4 regions of the Bradyrhizobium sp. USDA3010 genome follow, and region 3 is predicted to be linked to each of the others. Evidence: predicted binding sites of a transcription regulator. Region 3 holds the regulator's gene; each other region holds the start of a gene.
What was found. The regulator LexA, encoded in region 3, represses DNA repair genes until DNA is damaged. The targets are predictions, from matches to a motif close to TGTTCNNNNTGTGTTCNG.
Positions count from the first base shown of each region.

Region 1 (3,545 bases), 400 kb from region 3:
AGGCGGCCGTTGGCCTTCAGGCCCTTCATGAGGTCGATGAACGCCCAGAACGTGCCGGATCGCGTGCGGTTGGACCCGCTCGCCTGGCCTATGCCCAGCCCGTTGCCGGCCGCCGACAGGTCCTGACAGGGGAACGAAGCCCAGGCCAAGTCAACGCGGCGCCCGAGATTTTGCGCCTCGACATCGTGGATATCGTCCTTGAGGATTGCCGCTTCGCCCCAGTTGTCGGCGTAGACCTGGACCTTAAGCGGATCGAAATCGTTGGCGAACTGGCACTTCCACCGGCCGCCGAGGCCAGCACGCACCATACCTCCGCCCGCGAAGAATTCGAGATAACTTGGCACTTCAGACGGCCCCCTTAGCGATGGCGGCCATCATCATTCGCGGACCGGCAAGTAGCCAGACCCGCAGAGTCGCGAACGGATCCGGTCCGTCCGGATTTTCGAAATTTTCCACGCCCCTCATTTCCTGCCCAGCCGTCGGCAGCCTCGCTTGCGCCTCTCCGAACCATCCCCGCCTCGATCGGTTCCATTTGGAAGGTGGTGATGCGACCTTCCGACCGTCTTGCGGATGCGCCAACCTTAGGTCGGCCTTGTGTGTCAAGATGCGCGCCGCGCCTGTGCTGCCTGCCTTTCGGTGCAGGCCAAAGCCCGATTCTTGCACACGAAAGCGGCGGAATCGTCGCACAGGTTGAATCCGCCCACAAGCTCAATCGCGTAGTCTTTTAGTTGCTCGACCTCATGTGGACGAAATTGCTGGTTCCCCTCGTCAGCTAGGCGATCTGACGGGCTGCAACCCGGTCCATGTTTCTGTGCTCGTGGACGGACCGGAACTCAGATCGCGCGGCAGGTGACCGCTTCGTACCGCGCGATAAGCGATCTAGAGAAGTTAGCTTCCCAAGGGGGCGGCGACGCGAGCGACGTCACCCAGCCTGGCTTCCACCTCCCGAGCCGTCAGGCCGGCGCCCATAACATTCTATGGGCCCCTGGATTCGATGCCGTCGCGACAGTCCGATTTTTTGTGAAGCTAAGCCGAAATAGCTTCCCAAAGACGCCCCCGCAGGGCTCTCTGAGTAGCGCTTTTGGGCCACCCTCGAAGGCGTTGGCCGCCCACCGAAGTGCCGAAAGCGGAGACGGCAATGAAGTTCCGTAATGCCATTTAAGCATTTGTTATTGCTATATTAAATCGCCGCGTTTTCACAGCTTATGCTGTCGATCTGAAAGTCGGGAATGCAGGATGACCGGGTCCGGAGCACGCGCGGCGGTAGTTTTTTTTCGGGCGAGAAACTGCCCCCGTCCCGGACCGCATCGCCGCGTCCGTGAGGCGATGGAAAGCCGCCGCCGTGGTCGCGAACGCTGGCGAGATCGCTCGGCAACACCCCATCCTGACCATTGCGCGCTCCACCGGTGCTTCGTACCGCGTTTGCAAACAAAACAAGAACGACTATCCTCCCCCCGCCTCGGGGGATGATTCATGCTTACGACCGCTGCAGTGTCCCATCTGGACACCCTGAATCCGGAACAACGCCGGGCTGTCGAGCACGGTGTATCCGTGGACAGCCATGTGGGCACACCCCTGCTAGTGATCGCCGGTGCCGGATCCGGCAAGACGAACACCCTAGCCCATCGCGTCGCCCACCTGATCGCCAGCGGCGCCGATCCCCGGCGGATCCTTCTGATGACATTTTCGCGGCGCGCAGCGTCCGAAATGGCGAAGAGGGTTGAACGGATCGCCCGCAAGGTCCTGGGCGAACAGGCCGGCGTCATGACCGACGCTCTGAGCTGGACCGGCACCTTCCATGGCATCGGCGCTCGTCTGCTCCGCGAGTACGCCGACCAGATCGGGCTGGATCCGGCCTTCACCATCCACGACCGAGAGGACTCCGCCGACCTCATGAACCTCATCAGGCACGAACGCGGACTTTCCAAGACGGAGAGCCGCTTTCCGGCAAAGGGCACATGTCTTTCCATCTACTCGCGCTGCGTCAACGCCGAGATCGAGCTCGAACGGGTCTTGGGGGCTTCTTATCCCTGGTGCTCCGGCTGGGTCGCCGAGCTGAAGGAGCTCTTTGCGGCCTACGTCGAAGCCAAGCAGAAGCAGAACGTTCTCGATTACGACGACCTCCTGCTCTACTGGGCACAGATGATGTCCGACGGCGGCATCGCCAACGACGTCGGCGGCCGCTTCGACCACGTGCTGGTCGACGAGTACCAGGACACGAACCGATTGCAGTCGTCGGTCCTGCTGGCTTTGAAACAAGGAGGCCGCGGCCTCACCGTGGTCGGCGACGATGCTCAGTCGATCTACTCGTTTCGCGCCGCCACGGTCCGGAACATTCTCGATTTTCCTGACCAGTTCAGTCCCAAGGCCGAAATCGTCACCCTCGACCGCAACTACCGCTCCACGCAGCCTATCCTGTCCGCCGCCAACGGCGTCATCGATCTCGCCAGGGAACGCTTCACCAAGAACCTTTGGACGGAGCGGACTTCGTCGGCGAAGCCCCGCTTGGTCGCCGTTCGGGACGAAGCCGACCAGGCGCGGTACATCGTCGAGCGGATTCTGGAGAACCGCGAGGAAGGCTCCCTTCTTAAACAGCAGGCGGTTCTCTTCCGCACTTCGTCGCACAGTGGACCGCTGGAAGTCGAACTCACCCGCCGCAGCATTCCGTTTGTGAAATTTGGCGGCCTGAAGTTCCTGGACGCCGCGCACGTGAAGGACGTGCTGGCCGTGCTGCGCTTCGTCGAGAACCCGCGCGATCGCGTGGCCGGTTTCCGCGTGATGCATCTGCTTCCCGGCATCGGGCCCGCTTCCGCGCAGCGCGTACTCGATCACATGGCGGAGGCGGCCGACCCGCTCGCCGCGCTCTGCGCGATGCGTTGTCCGCCCCGCGCCGGCGACGACTGGAAAGGATTCGTCGACACGGTCGGAAACCTCCGCTACTCGGAGTGGCCCGCGGACCTCGAGCGCGCCCGGCTGTGGTACGAACCCCATCTCGACCGGATCCACGAAGACGCGGAGGTCCGACGCGCCGACCTCATTCAACTCGAGCAGATCGCGAGCGGCTACTCCTCGCGCGAACGCTTCCTCACCGAACTCACCCTGGACCCTCCGGACGCGACGAGCGACCAGGCCGGCGTGCCGTTGCTCGACGAGGACTACCTCATCCTGTCGACCATCCACTCGGCCAAGGGGCAGGAATGGAAGTCCGTCTACGTGCTCAACGTGGTCGACGGCTGCATGCCTTCAGATTTGGGCGCCGGCACCTCCGCTGAACTCGAGGAAGAGCGTCGACTGCTGTACGTCGCGATGACGCGGGCGAAGGATGACCTCCACTTGGTCGTGCCGCAGCGCTTCTTCACGCACGGACAGCATTCCCAAGGAGACCGTCACGTCTATGCGTCACGGACCCGCTTCATTCCGGAGAAACTGCTAAATCTGTTCGAGAGGACGAATTGGCCCAGTATGTCGGCTGCGGCGCCCGCGCGCGGTCCTGGCCAAGGTCCTCGGATCGACATCGGCGCCCGAATGCGCGGCATTTGGCGCTG
Region 1 is NZ_JBWJZD010000002.1:74,402-77,946, reverse strand. Features, by position in the region: gene AC066Y_RS03365 (DNA cytosine methyltransferase) at 1-344, opposite strand, end outside; gene AC066Y_RS03360 (ATP-dependent helicase) at 1,474-3,545, shown strand, end outside.
Region 1: AC066Y_RS03360 (ATP-dependent helicase) is a predicted target of LexA. The motif match lies at 1,425-1,442, and genes of this name have one in related genera.

Region 2 (3,545 bases), on a different contig from region 3:
TACCGGCCGCGACGTGACGCCGGAAGCGGTCGAGCCACTGTTCGAGAAGCGGATGGACGGCTTTTCGATCGCCTTCCATATGCTGAGCCATGCCAAGATCGGGGCATCGACGATCCAGAGCCGCGCCACCGCCGGTGTTGCGGGCGCGACCTTCATCTTCTGCCTGCCGGGCTCGCCCGGCGCCTGCCGCGACGGCTGGGACGGGATTCTGGCCGCGCAGCTCGACTACCGCACGCGGCCCTGCAATTTCGTCGAGATCATGCCGCGGCTCGACGAGCACCTGCGCCGCGCCAAGGCGAAGGGCGCGAGCGCGTGATGACCGTCGTTCCGGGGCGATGCGAAGCATCGAACCCGGAACCTCGAGATTCCGGGTTCATCGCTGCGCGATGCCCCGGAATGACGACAGGGAGGGGCCCTACAAGTCGAGCTCCCACGTCTCCCCGACCAGGTCCACGCCAAAGCTGTGGTGCTTCTCTTCCTTGACCCGCTGAAAGCCGGCACGCGCATAGATGCCGCGCGCGGCGACCAGGATGCTCTGGGTCCACAGCGTCATCTTCCTGTAGCCCATCTCGCGTGCGGAGCGGATGCATTGCTCGACCAGCGCGCGGCCGACGCCGAGCCCGCGCGCCTTCTCCTCCACCGCGAGCAGCCGCAGCTTGGCGACCCCGTCGCCGCCGTTGACCAGGAAGACCGAGCCGACCGGCTCGCCGTCGACCTCCGCGATCCAGCAATGCTCACGGGCCGGATCGAACGATCGCAGAAACTGCGCGCAGATCTCGGCCACTAATGCCTCGTAGCTGATGTCCCAACCGTATTCTTCGGCGTAGGCGCGTCCCTGTTGCGAGATCACCCAGCCCATGTCGCCGACGCGATGGCTGCGCAGCAGGAAGCCCACCGGCTTCTCGGCCGGCGGCTCCAGCGACTGCTCGATCGTGCTCATGGCACGCACCACGGCCGCACGGCGGTCGCCGTCCATCTGCTTCAGCAGCGCGCCAACCTCGCTGCGCGAGCGGTTGTCGAGGTCGGCGGCAGCGGTGCGGCCCTTGGCGGTGAGGGCCACCTCATTGACGCGCTTGTCGGCCTTTGACGGCTTGCGGGTCACGATCTGGCGGCGCTGCAGTGCCTGTAGCGTCCGGCTGACGAAGCCGGCATCGAGATCGAGATCGCGCACCAGGTCCGTCGCGGTGCAATCCGTGCGATGCGCGAGCTCGTAGATGATGCGCGCTTCCTGCAGCGTGAACGGGGAATGCAGCAGCTTCGGCTCGATGATGCCGAGCTTGCGGGTATAGAACCGGCTGAAGCCGCGGACCGCAGCGACCTGGCTATCGAGGGCGGTGTCATGGGAGTTTGATTTCATCAAACATATTATTTGACGGAATCAAATGATCTGCAAGCGCTTTCTCACCCGTTTTCTTCGCGCGAACCGGTGCCTGCTTCGTTGAATATGCCCTACGCCACCATGATCCGGCTGCGCAGCATGGTGCGCGAGGAGCGGCCGAGCCGGCGCAGCAGGCGCGCCTCGGAGCGGCGGGCGTCGGGCCGGTAGCCGCCGATCCGCTCGTAATGCTCGCGTGCGATCAGAAGGCCCTGCTCGGCCGAGGGGCCGGCGATCATCCGGGCGACGAATTTGAGGCCGTCGCGCAGCCCGGGATCGGTGTAGGGCGCGCGGGCGTAGCGGAAGATGCCGGCGCGGTCCTTGCCGCTCGCCGCCACCATCTGGATGAACTGGGTGGTCTCCTCGATCCAGCCGGCATCGAGCACCGCGCCGGGATGCAGGAACATCAGCCAGGGCGAACGCGCCTGCCTGGCGCCTGCCGCGAGCGCCGCGGCGCGCGTGCCCTCGAAACGCAGGAAGTGACAGCCGGCGATGTCGGCAACGCGCTCCATCACGTCGCTGTTGGTGCGGTCGACCAGCAGCACCTCGCGGATGACGCCGGCGGCCGCGCCCGGCACCAGCGCGGCCAGCGTTGCGACCGCCGTGCGCTCGACTCCGTCGGTGGGGATGATCACGCTCAGCATGATTTTGAGGCTTCGGTGGCTCAAACGGTGGAGAAACTCCGGCCGTGTTATCACCTTGTCATATTCAAAGCAGCCTGTTCGCCTGCAGATTTTTACGCCATCACTTTGTGGATCTTCTCGGTTTGCGTTCTTGATTTGTTCTCATGTTGTTGTTAGCTTCAAAGCATGAGCCGAGCATCCTCTCATGCCCTCAAGCACCCGCCGGTAACGGCGCCCTCCGATAACCCGGCGGGTGCACCTTCACCTGTTCCTGCCCCTTTTCCCGAGCTGGCCGTCGCGATCGAGCGCGAGCGGCGGCGCGGCCGCGGCGCGCAGTCCAATGCCACCGGCCGCTACGAGGCCGAAGCGCGGGTTGCCTTCGACGACGGCTGGCAGAGCCTCGATGACCTGCCGCCGTTCCAGACCACCGTGGCGCTCGACACCTCGCGCAAGGTAATCACCCGCAACGATTCGCCCGATATCGGTTTCGACCGCTCGATCAATCCCTATCGCGGCTGCGAGCATGGCTGCGTCTATTGCTTCGCGCGGCCGACCCACGCCTATCTCGGCCTGTCTCCGGGGCTCGACTTCGAATCGAAGCTGTTCGCCAAGCCGGACGCCCCCGCGCTGCTCGAGAAGGAGCTGGCGGCGCCCGACTACGAGGCGCGGATGATCGCGATCGGCACCAACACCGATCCCTATCAGCCGATCGAGCGCGAACGGAAGATCATGCGCGGCATCCTCGAGGTGCTGGAGCGCGCCGGCCATCCGGTCGGCATCGTCACCAAGTCGGCGCTGGTGACCCGCGACATCGACATCCTGGCGCGGATGGCCAAGCGCAATCTCGCCAAGGTCGCGCTCTCGGTGACGACGCTCGACCCGAAGCTCGCCCGCACCATGGAGCCGCGCGCCTCGACCCCGCCGAAGCGGCTCGAGGCGATCAAGCGGCTCGCTGATGCCGGCATACCGACCACGGTGATGGTCGCGCCCGTGATCCCGGCGCTGAACGATTCCGAGATCGAGCGCATCCTCGATGCCGCCGTGCATGCCGGCGCCAGGGAGGCGAGCTACGTGCTGCTGCGGCTGCCGCTCGAGGTGCGCGATCTGTTCCGCGAATGGCTGATGGCGAACTATCCCGACCGCTATCGGCATGTCTTCACGCTGATCCGCGACATGCGCGGCGGCCGCGACTACGACTCGCAATGGGGCACAAGGATGAAGGGCACCGGCCCGATGGCCTGGATGATCGGCCGCCGTTTCGAGATCGCCTGCGAAAAGCTCGGCCTCAACAAGCGGCGCACCAAGCTGACCACCGATCATTTCGCCAAGCCGAAGCGCAGCGGGCAGCAGCTGAGCTTGTTCTAGGTGGGAGTAGGAGACCCGTAGCCCGGATGAAGCCAACGGGTCGCGCGAACGCGCGCCCGATGACAGGCTCCGCGAAATCCGGGACCTGTGTCCGCGGTGAGACTTTCCCGGATTGCGCTTCGCTCCATCCGGGCTACGAAGAAGAAGTCAAAACAGTGAGTGCAGCCATGAGTAACGCCCCG
Region 2 is NZ_JBWJZD010000028.1:108,948-112,492, reverse strand. Features, by position in the region: gene moaB (molybdenum cofactor biosynthesis protein B) at 1-316, shown strand, start outside; gene AC066Y_RS32280 (bifunctional helix-turn-helix transcriptional regulator/GNAT family N-acetyltransferase) at 416-1,357, opposite strand; gene AC066Y_RS32275 (glycosyltransferase family protein) at 1,450-2,019, opposite strand; gene AC066Y_RS32270 (PA0069 family radical SAM protein) at 2,185-3,363, shown strand; gene AC066Y_RS32265 (VOC family protein) at 3,531-3,545, shown strand, end outside.
Region 2: AC066Y_RS32270 (PA0069 family radical SAM protein) is a predicted target of LexA. The motif match lies at 2,145-2,162, and genes of this name have one in related genera.

Region 3 (3,545 bases):
ATTCGGCGACCGCGCGCCTTGCGCTGTGGGGCGGGCGTGAGCTCACGATGCTGATGCTGGCCTCGCTGGTGGCGGGGCTCGCGACCACGCCCTACGCCGCATTCCACTTCCATCGCGTGACGCCCTACGGGCTGCTGGCGAACCTTGCGGCGATGCCGGTTGTGTCGGCGGTCGTGATGCCGGCCGGCCTGCTCGGGCTGCTCGCCATGCCGTTCGGCTTCGACGGCGTGTTCTGGGCGATCATGGGGTTCGGCATCGACTGGATGATCCTGGTGACGCAATGGGTCGCAGCGCTCCCCGGCGCAGTCGGTCGGATGGCGGCGTTCGGCGTCGGACCGATGATCCTGGCGAGCGCCGGGCTGATCCTGCTCGGATTGCTGCGTTCGCCGCTGCGCTGGTCGGGTGCGATGCTGCTGGTGGTGGCTTCGGTCTGGGCGGTGCGGGTGCCGCAGCCCGACGTGCTGGTCTCTGCCGACGGGCGCAACGTCGCGGTGCGGGGCGGCGACGGGCGGCTGCATCTGATGCACAGCGCCAAGGATGCCTTTCTCGTGAAGGAGTGGCTGGCGGCGGATGCCGATGCGCGGATCGCCACCGACGCATCGCTCGGTGAGGGTGTCTCTTGCGATCCGAGCGGCTGCGTGACGCAAGGTCCCCGCGGCGCCTTCGTCGCGCTGGCGAGCCGGCCGGAGGCATTGGCCGACGATTGCGAGCGTGCGGCGCTGATCGTGAGCGCGCGTCCGGCGCCGAAGGATTGCGCGGCTTCGGTGATCGATGCCGAGCGGTTGCGGCGCCACGGCGCGCTGGTGCTGCGGCGCATCAGGGACGGCTATGCCATCGATGCGGTCAAGCCCGGCGGGATCGACCGGCCGTGGTCGCCGGCGGTTCCCGGCGATAGCGAGAGCGAGACGACGCTGCGCACGCCCGCCAGCGCGCCGCGGCCCGCCGTCGATACGACGCCGGCCGAGACCGATTTGCAGGCCGAGGATTAGCCCGGATCGAGCGAGGTGCCGGTGGGCAGCTCGAACAGGCCGAGGTGGTATTCGTCGGAGTCGGGGCCGGCGTCGGGCTTCTTGACGAGGGTGAAGGAAGCCTCGGGGAATTGCTCCCAGACCTTCAGGTCGTCAGCCGTCACCGTCAGCCAGCCGAACCGGAACATATACCGGCCCGGCTCCGTGACGCGTCCGGCCTTTTGCCATGTGACCTTGTCGACCACCACGCACGTCCTCCGTGCCCGATGATGCGCCAAGGCGCGCGCCGACGCAATTCTCCAGCCGCGCCCCGGAACCCGGCGTCCGGGGTCGCTCGAAATCGCTTAGGTCACCCGCCGCCGGACAGCTCATTCCGCGGCGACGATGCGTTCAACCCAAAAACAGCGACGCAAATGCGGAGGGCCGCCGCTCCACAACCTTCGGCTTCTGCTCGACCGGCGGATGCAGTGCCGGCAATTGCAGCACGCTGACGCGTTGTCCCTCGACGAGCTGGGTCACCAGCACATGGCTGCCGTCGGGGAATTCGACCGCGTCATGATGGCGATCGGGAACGTCGGGCTCGACTTCGTTGAACACGCCGACGCGGAAGTTCATCGTCTTGGTCCAGATCCAGCGGCTGTCGTAGCGAACGTTCTCGGCGAAAGCGAGCTCGGTGCCCGGCAGCATGCAGACCGCGACAGTGGGATCGGTCTCCGAAGCAAAGCCGCGGGTCGACGTCCCGCGGAAAGTCGTGGTGATCAGCGTCTCTCCAACAATGGCGGGGCGCGACGCCACGGCGTGCAGACTATAGTCACACATCGGATGGCTCCTCAAATCGAGGTAGCGACCCGTGCCTCTCCTTGAGGCATAGGGCCTCTACCAGAGTGGACGATAGCGAACGAGTGTCTCCTCGTTTCTGGGCGATTGTACGACTGGTCGCCCAACGCTCCCGATCACAAACACGCGACGCTGCGTGAGAGGTATCGGAGCGCATCGGGTAGGCCGCACGTTACGCTATCATTCAAGGAACGATCCGATGTGTCGCTCGTTCCTTGCCGCCATCAGTATTTGCGATAGAGGCCGATCAGCTTGCCCTGGATGCGGACCCGGTTCGGCGGCAGGATGCGCACTTCATAGGCGGTATTGGCCGGCTCCAGCGCGATCGACGCGCCGCGGCGGCGGAAGCGCTTCAGGGTGGCTTCCTCCTCGTCGATCAGCGCCACCACGATGTCGCCGGTATTGGCGACGTCGTTGCGCTGGATCAGCGCCATGTCGCCGTCGAGGATGCCGGCGTCGACCATCGAGTCGCCGCGCACTTCCAGCGCATAGTGCTCGCCGGAGCCGAGCATGTCGGGCGGCACGCTGATGGTGTGGCTGCGGGTCTGCAGCGCCTCGATCGGCGTGCCGGCAGCGATCCGGCCCATCACGGGGACCGCGACCGGACGGTTGCCGTCGTCCTCGGCGATCGGCGGCGTGCTGGTGCGCTTGCCGAGGGTGCCTTCGATGACGCTCGGGGTGAAGCCGCGGCGGCCGTTGCCGCCGCCGGCCGAGAGCTCGGGCAGCTTGATGACTTCGATGGCGCGGGCGCGGTTGGGCAGGCGGCGGATGAAGCCGCGCTCCTCCAGTGCAGTGATCAGGCGGTGGATTCCGGACTTCGAGCGCAGGTCGAGCGCATCCTTCATCTCGTCGAAGGAGGGCGGTACGCCGGCCTCTTTCAGACGTTCATTGATGAAACGCAGAAGTTCGTACTGTTTGCGCGTGAGCATCTCGAGTATTCCCCCGGTTGGTAGCGTCGTTCGATTCCGAGACTTTTCAGGCGGGGCCTGACCTCAGGAGCACGGTGCTCATCACAAGCGCTCCCTCGCGGCCTCCCATTTGTACACACCAGTACTCGAAACAAATCATGAACGGACACTATATGTTCGATATGTGTTCCGCAACCACTTAATTTCCGGTGAACGCATCCGGTGAGCGCTCAAGCGATCCAAACTGCGCTGTCACTCAGGCAGCGTCAGGATCTCGCATTCGCTGCCTTTGACGGCGGCAGGCGCAAACGGCGGACGCACGAGAAGTGCCCGTGCCGCAGCGAGATTCCCGAGCAGCGACGAGTCCTGCTGCGTGACAGGCGTTGCGATCAGCGTGCCGTCCTCGCGCTCCTCGAGGCGAGCGCGCAGATAGTCCTCGCGCTGGTCGTTGGCGGTGAGGTCGCGGCCGAGCAATGCGCTCGCGCGGCGATGGTGAATCGCTTTCCGGCCGCTCAGCGCCCGAATCAACGGCACGAGAAACAGGAAGGCGCAGACATAGGAGGACACCGGATTGCCGGGCAGGCCGATCACCCGCATCGCGCCGAGCCGGCCATGCATCATCGGTTTGCCGGGCCGCATCGCGATCCGCCAGAACGCCATCTCGACGCCCTCGGCCTCCAGCGACTGCTTGACCAGGTCGTGGTCGCCGACCGAGGCGCCGCCGGTCGTGATCAGGATGTCGGCACCGGTCTCGCGCGCCCGGCGGATGCCGGCGGTGGTGGCTTCCACCGTGTCGGCGGCAACCCCGAGATCGACGGTCTCGGCACCTTCG
Region 3 is NZ_JBWJZD010000002.1:478,472-482,016, forward strand. Features, by position in the region: gene AC066Y_RS05320 (ComEC/Rec2 family competence protein) at 1-989, shown strand, start outside; gene AC066Y_RS05325 (hypothetical protein) at 986-1,213, opposite strand; gene AC066Y_RS05330 (hypothetical protein) at 1,359-1,787, opposite strand; gene lexA (transcriptional repressor LexA) at 2,030-2,734, opposite strand; gene AC066Y_RS05340 (molybdopterin molybdotransferase MoeA) at 2,966-3,545, opposite strand, start outside.

Region 4 (3,545 bases), on a different contig from region 3:
GCCGACCACGGCGATCACCGTCGTGACCACCTTGCGCAGCAGCGGCAGATAGCGGTTGGCGCGGGTCTCGAGCCCCGGGAAGCGCTGCATCAGGTCCGGGCTGATGCGGAAGCCGCGATCGATCAGGCTCAGCACCACCATGGTGACGAGCCGGGTGACCAGCAGCACCGCGACGGTGCCGACGAAATATTGCAGCAGCAGCGAATAGCCGTTGCGGATGTTGAGCGCCCACACCGCCCACAGCGCGAGATCGAGCGCGATCGCCAGCACATGCCAGAGCGAAGCGAGACGATTGCGCGTCCGTGCCGCAAGGCCGGTGCGATCGGCCGGCGCGCGGATGAATTCGGCGACCTGGCGGCGGCATTGCAGGATGATGACGACGACGAAGAGGTGCACCACCAGCATCACGAGCCGGAGCAGCGCGGCGTAGCCGGCGCGATGCAGCCCGAGCAGCAGCGCGACATTGGCAAAGGCGATGCCGGAGACGCCGACGGCGACGATGCGCCGCGCCCAGATCTCGATATAGGCCGCGGTCTCGGCACGGACCCGAAACAGACCGAACGGCCCCGCCAGCGCGCGTACCGCGCAGATCAGGACCCGCGAGAACACATAGGCGTTGACGACGGCGAGGATCACCAGCCGCGTGGTCGACTGATCGCCGATCTCGGTGCCGAGCAGCGCGGTGGCGATGCCGCCGAACACCACTACCGGCAGCAATTCGAGCAGCAGGCGGCCGAGCACGAAAGGCAGCCGGACCAGGGACTGCCAGGCCCGCGCCAGGCTGAGCCGGCGCCGATGCAGTTCCGGTTCCGGCGTGACGTCGGCGACCGACGACGGCGGATCGACGCCGGCGAGCGTCTGCACCGGCACGCGCGCGGTCTGCGGCAGCCGCGCCTCGAGGAACGCGACCGGCCGCTTGATCAGGCGGAACACCACCCATTCGGCAGCGAGCGCGCAGCCGAACACAAGCGCCAGCTTCCAGGCGATATCGATCAGCAGGCCATAGGCGGCGGGATCGTTGGCCGTACGCACGAACCAATAATAGAACGCGGGAAAATGCGTCAGCGTGCGCGCGACGTCGGCGACCTCGCGCGACATCTCGCCGACCTGCTCGGACACCATCAGCAAAAGCTGCGCGCCGAGGCTGTCGGCGGTGAGCGGGATCGGCGAATGCTGCTCGGGTGCGGGCTCCGCCGAGGGCTGGGCAGCAGCCTGCGGCGAGGCATTGGCGATGGCGCGCAACGTGTTGATCATCTCGCCGCGCTTCTTGTCGTCCTGCAGCGTCTCAAGCGCGCGCTTCGCCTGCTCGGGCGTCAGTGCATCGCCGGTACTGGGCTGCGGCGGCGCCGGCTTTGCGCCCGGCTGCGCAAGCGCGGGCGAGACGAACAGGGTGAGGATGAGAAGAATCGCAAAACGAAATCTGTGCGACACGATGGCCTCTATTAAAAGTCATTGCGCGACGGCTGATCCCTGGAAGGAATCAGCTCTCGCGCTCGCGCCATGTCGGATGCTCCTTTTCGCTCCGATGATGTGTCGGAAGTTTGCCTCTGTGGCGGCCATGTCTTGGCATTTGCCGCAACACAGACGTCACAAGTGTTGAGCGGCGTTTACGCATGCAGCGCGCACCCGGCTGGCCGGCCGATCGGCTCACCACACGTCAGGGATGAAGCCGCGGAATCTTTCGCTTGACGCAGGCCAGCGGCCGTGATGTTCTTATTTTGTTCTTTTGGTTCCGATTACGTTTCGAGGTGATCATGCACGATGTCTTTGCCGAGGGCGGCCCGATCAAGCTGTTCATTCACGACGATAGCGAGACACCGATAGAATTCATGCGCGACCTGCTGCGCACGGTATTCGGCAAGTCCCGGAAAGAGGCGGTTGCCGCCACCGCACGGATCGAGACCCTGAACGGAATCGCCTGCGGCCCCTATCCAGCGGCCGTGGCCCAGGCGCTGTTGGAGTCCGCCCAGCAGCTGATCCGCAGCAATGGTCATTCGTTGCTGATCACGAGCACAGCTGCCGATGCGGCCCGGCCGTGTGACCTCTGTGGCGCGCTGGATCCTGTGACGGACGTTTTTCTCAGTCGCAAGACGGTCTGCCTGTGCAGCAACTGCCTGCTCGCCGCCAGGGCCAGTTCGGAAAAGCTGCCGGGCGAGGAGTTCCGATATGCCTTCATAGCACTCGATTGGCATTTTGCGGGAGTGCCACGCAACCAGATCCTGACCCGGTCGCGGCAATTTCCCGGTCACATGCGTGCCGATGTTCAGATCGCGATCGACCGGCTGTTCGATACGCCGCTCCATTTCTTCGGCCTCCATGAGGAGCATCGCTACGAGACCCTCGCTTTCGCCGCGCTGATGGAAAACAGCCGCAACGCTCCGGCGATCGCGCCGCCGCAATATCACGACGTCGACGTCGGCGAGTCCGAGCCGGTGAAATGCCTCACCAATGGCTTGTGGCTGTGCCAGACCGAAGAGCTGCGCTACGCGGTGCTGCTCAGCTACCATCGAGATTATCGGAGCGAGCCGGGCTTGCGGATCGAGCTCGCGGTGCCCGCAGGCATCGCCGGAAACGCCTTGGTGCAACGGACCTTTGCCGAGCTGGAAGCGGCCGTGCATGCGGCACGATCCTATCGCGGCAAGATTCTGTCGCTGGAAGATGCCGCCGACTATCGCGGCCGCGCCCGCGGCGTCACCGTGCATCGGCTGCCGACGGTTGCGCGCGATGACGTGATCCTGCCGGAGCGGACGCTGCGGCTGCTCGACCGCAACGTGCTCGACTTCGTCGAAAGCCGCGATCTGCTGCGCAAGCTCGGGCAGTCGACCCGCAAGGGCATCCTGCTGTACGGCCCGCCCGGCACCGGCAAGACCCACACCATCCGCTATCTCGCCACCAACCTGCCAAACCACACCACGCTGATCATCACCGCCGAACAGGTCGGCCTGCTCGGCGCCTATATGAATCTCGCCCGCCTATTGCAGCCGACCATGGTCGTGATCGAGGATGTCGACCTGATCGCACGCGACCGGGAGGACATGGGCGGGCCGTGCGAGGAATCCCTGCTCAACAAGCTGCTCAACGAGATGGACGGCCTGAAGGAGGATTGCGACATCCTGTTCCTGCTGACCACCAACCGCCCCGAAGAGCTCGAGAGTGCGCTGGCCGGCCGGCCCGGCCGCATCGACCAGGCGATTGAGGTGCCGCTGCCTGACGAGATTGGACGCGGCAAGCTGATCAGACTCTATGGCAAGGGCCTGCCGCTCGAACAACCCGTCATCGACGAGGCCGTGCGACGCACCGAAGGCGTCAGCGCCGCCTTCATCAAGGAGCTGATGCGCCGTCTCGCCCAGGCCAGCATCGTCCGCGATGGCGGCGGAGAGGTCACCACCTCCGACCTCGACGGCGCGGTCAGTGAAATGTTGTTCGACGGCGGGCAGCTGAATGCCAAGCTGCTCGGCGGCGCGCAGGGGATGAGCGCGGGGTGACTGGCCGAGAGGCTCGGCTGGTCGTCAGCGGTGCGTCGTTTGCGGCAGCAGCAGGTCCCG
Region 4 is NZ_JBWJZD010000001.1:542,904-546,448, forward strand. Features, by position in the region: gene AC066Y_RS02360 (mechanosensitive ion channel domain-containing protein) at 1-1,431, opposite strand, end outside; gene AC066Y_RS02365 (ATP-dependent Clp protease adaptor ClpS) at 1,755-3,485, shown strand; gene AC066Y_RS02370 (tetratricopeptide repeat protein) at 3,510-3,545, opposite strand, start outside.
Region 4: AC066Y_RS02365 (ATP-dependent Clp protease adaptor ClpS) is a predicted target of LexA. The motif match lies at 1,709-1,726, and genes of this name have one in related genera.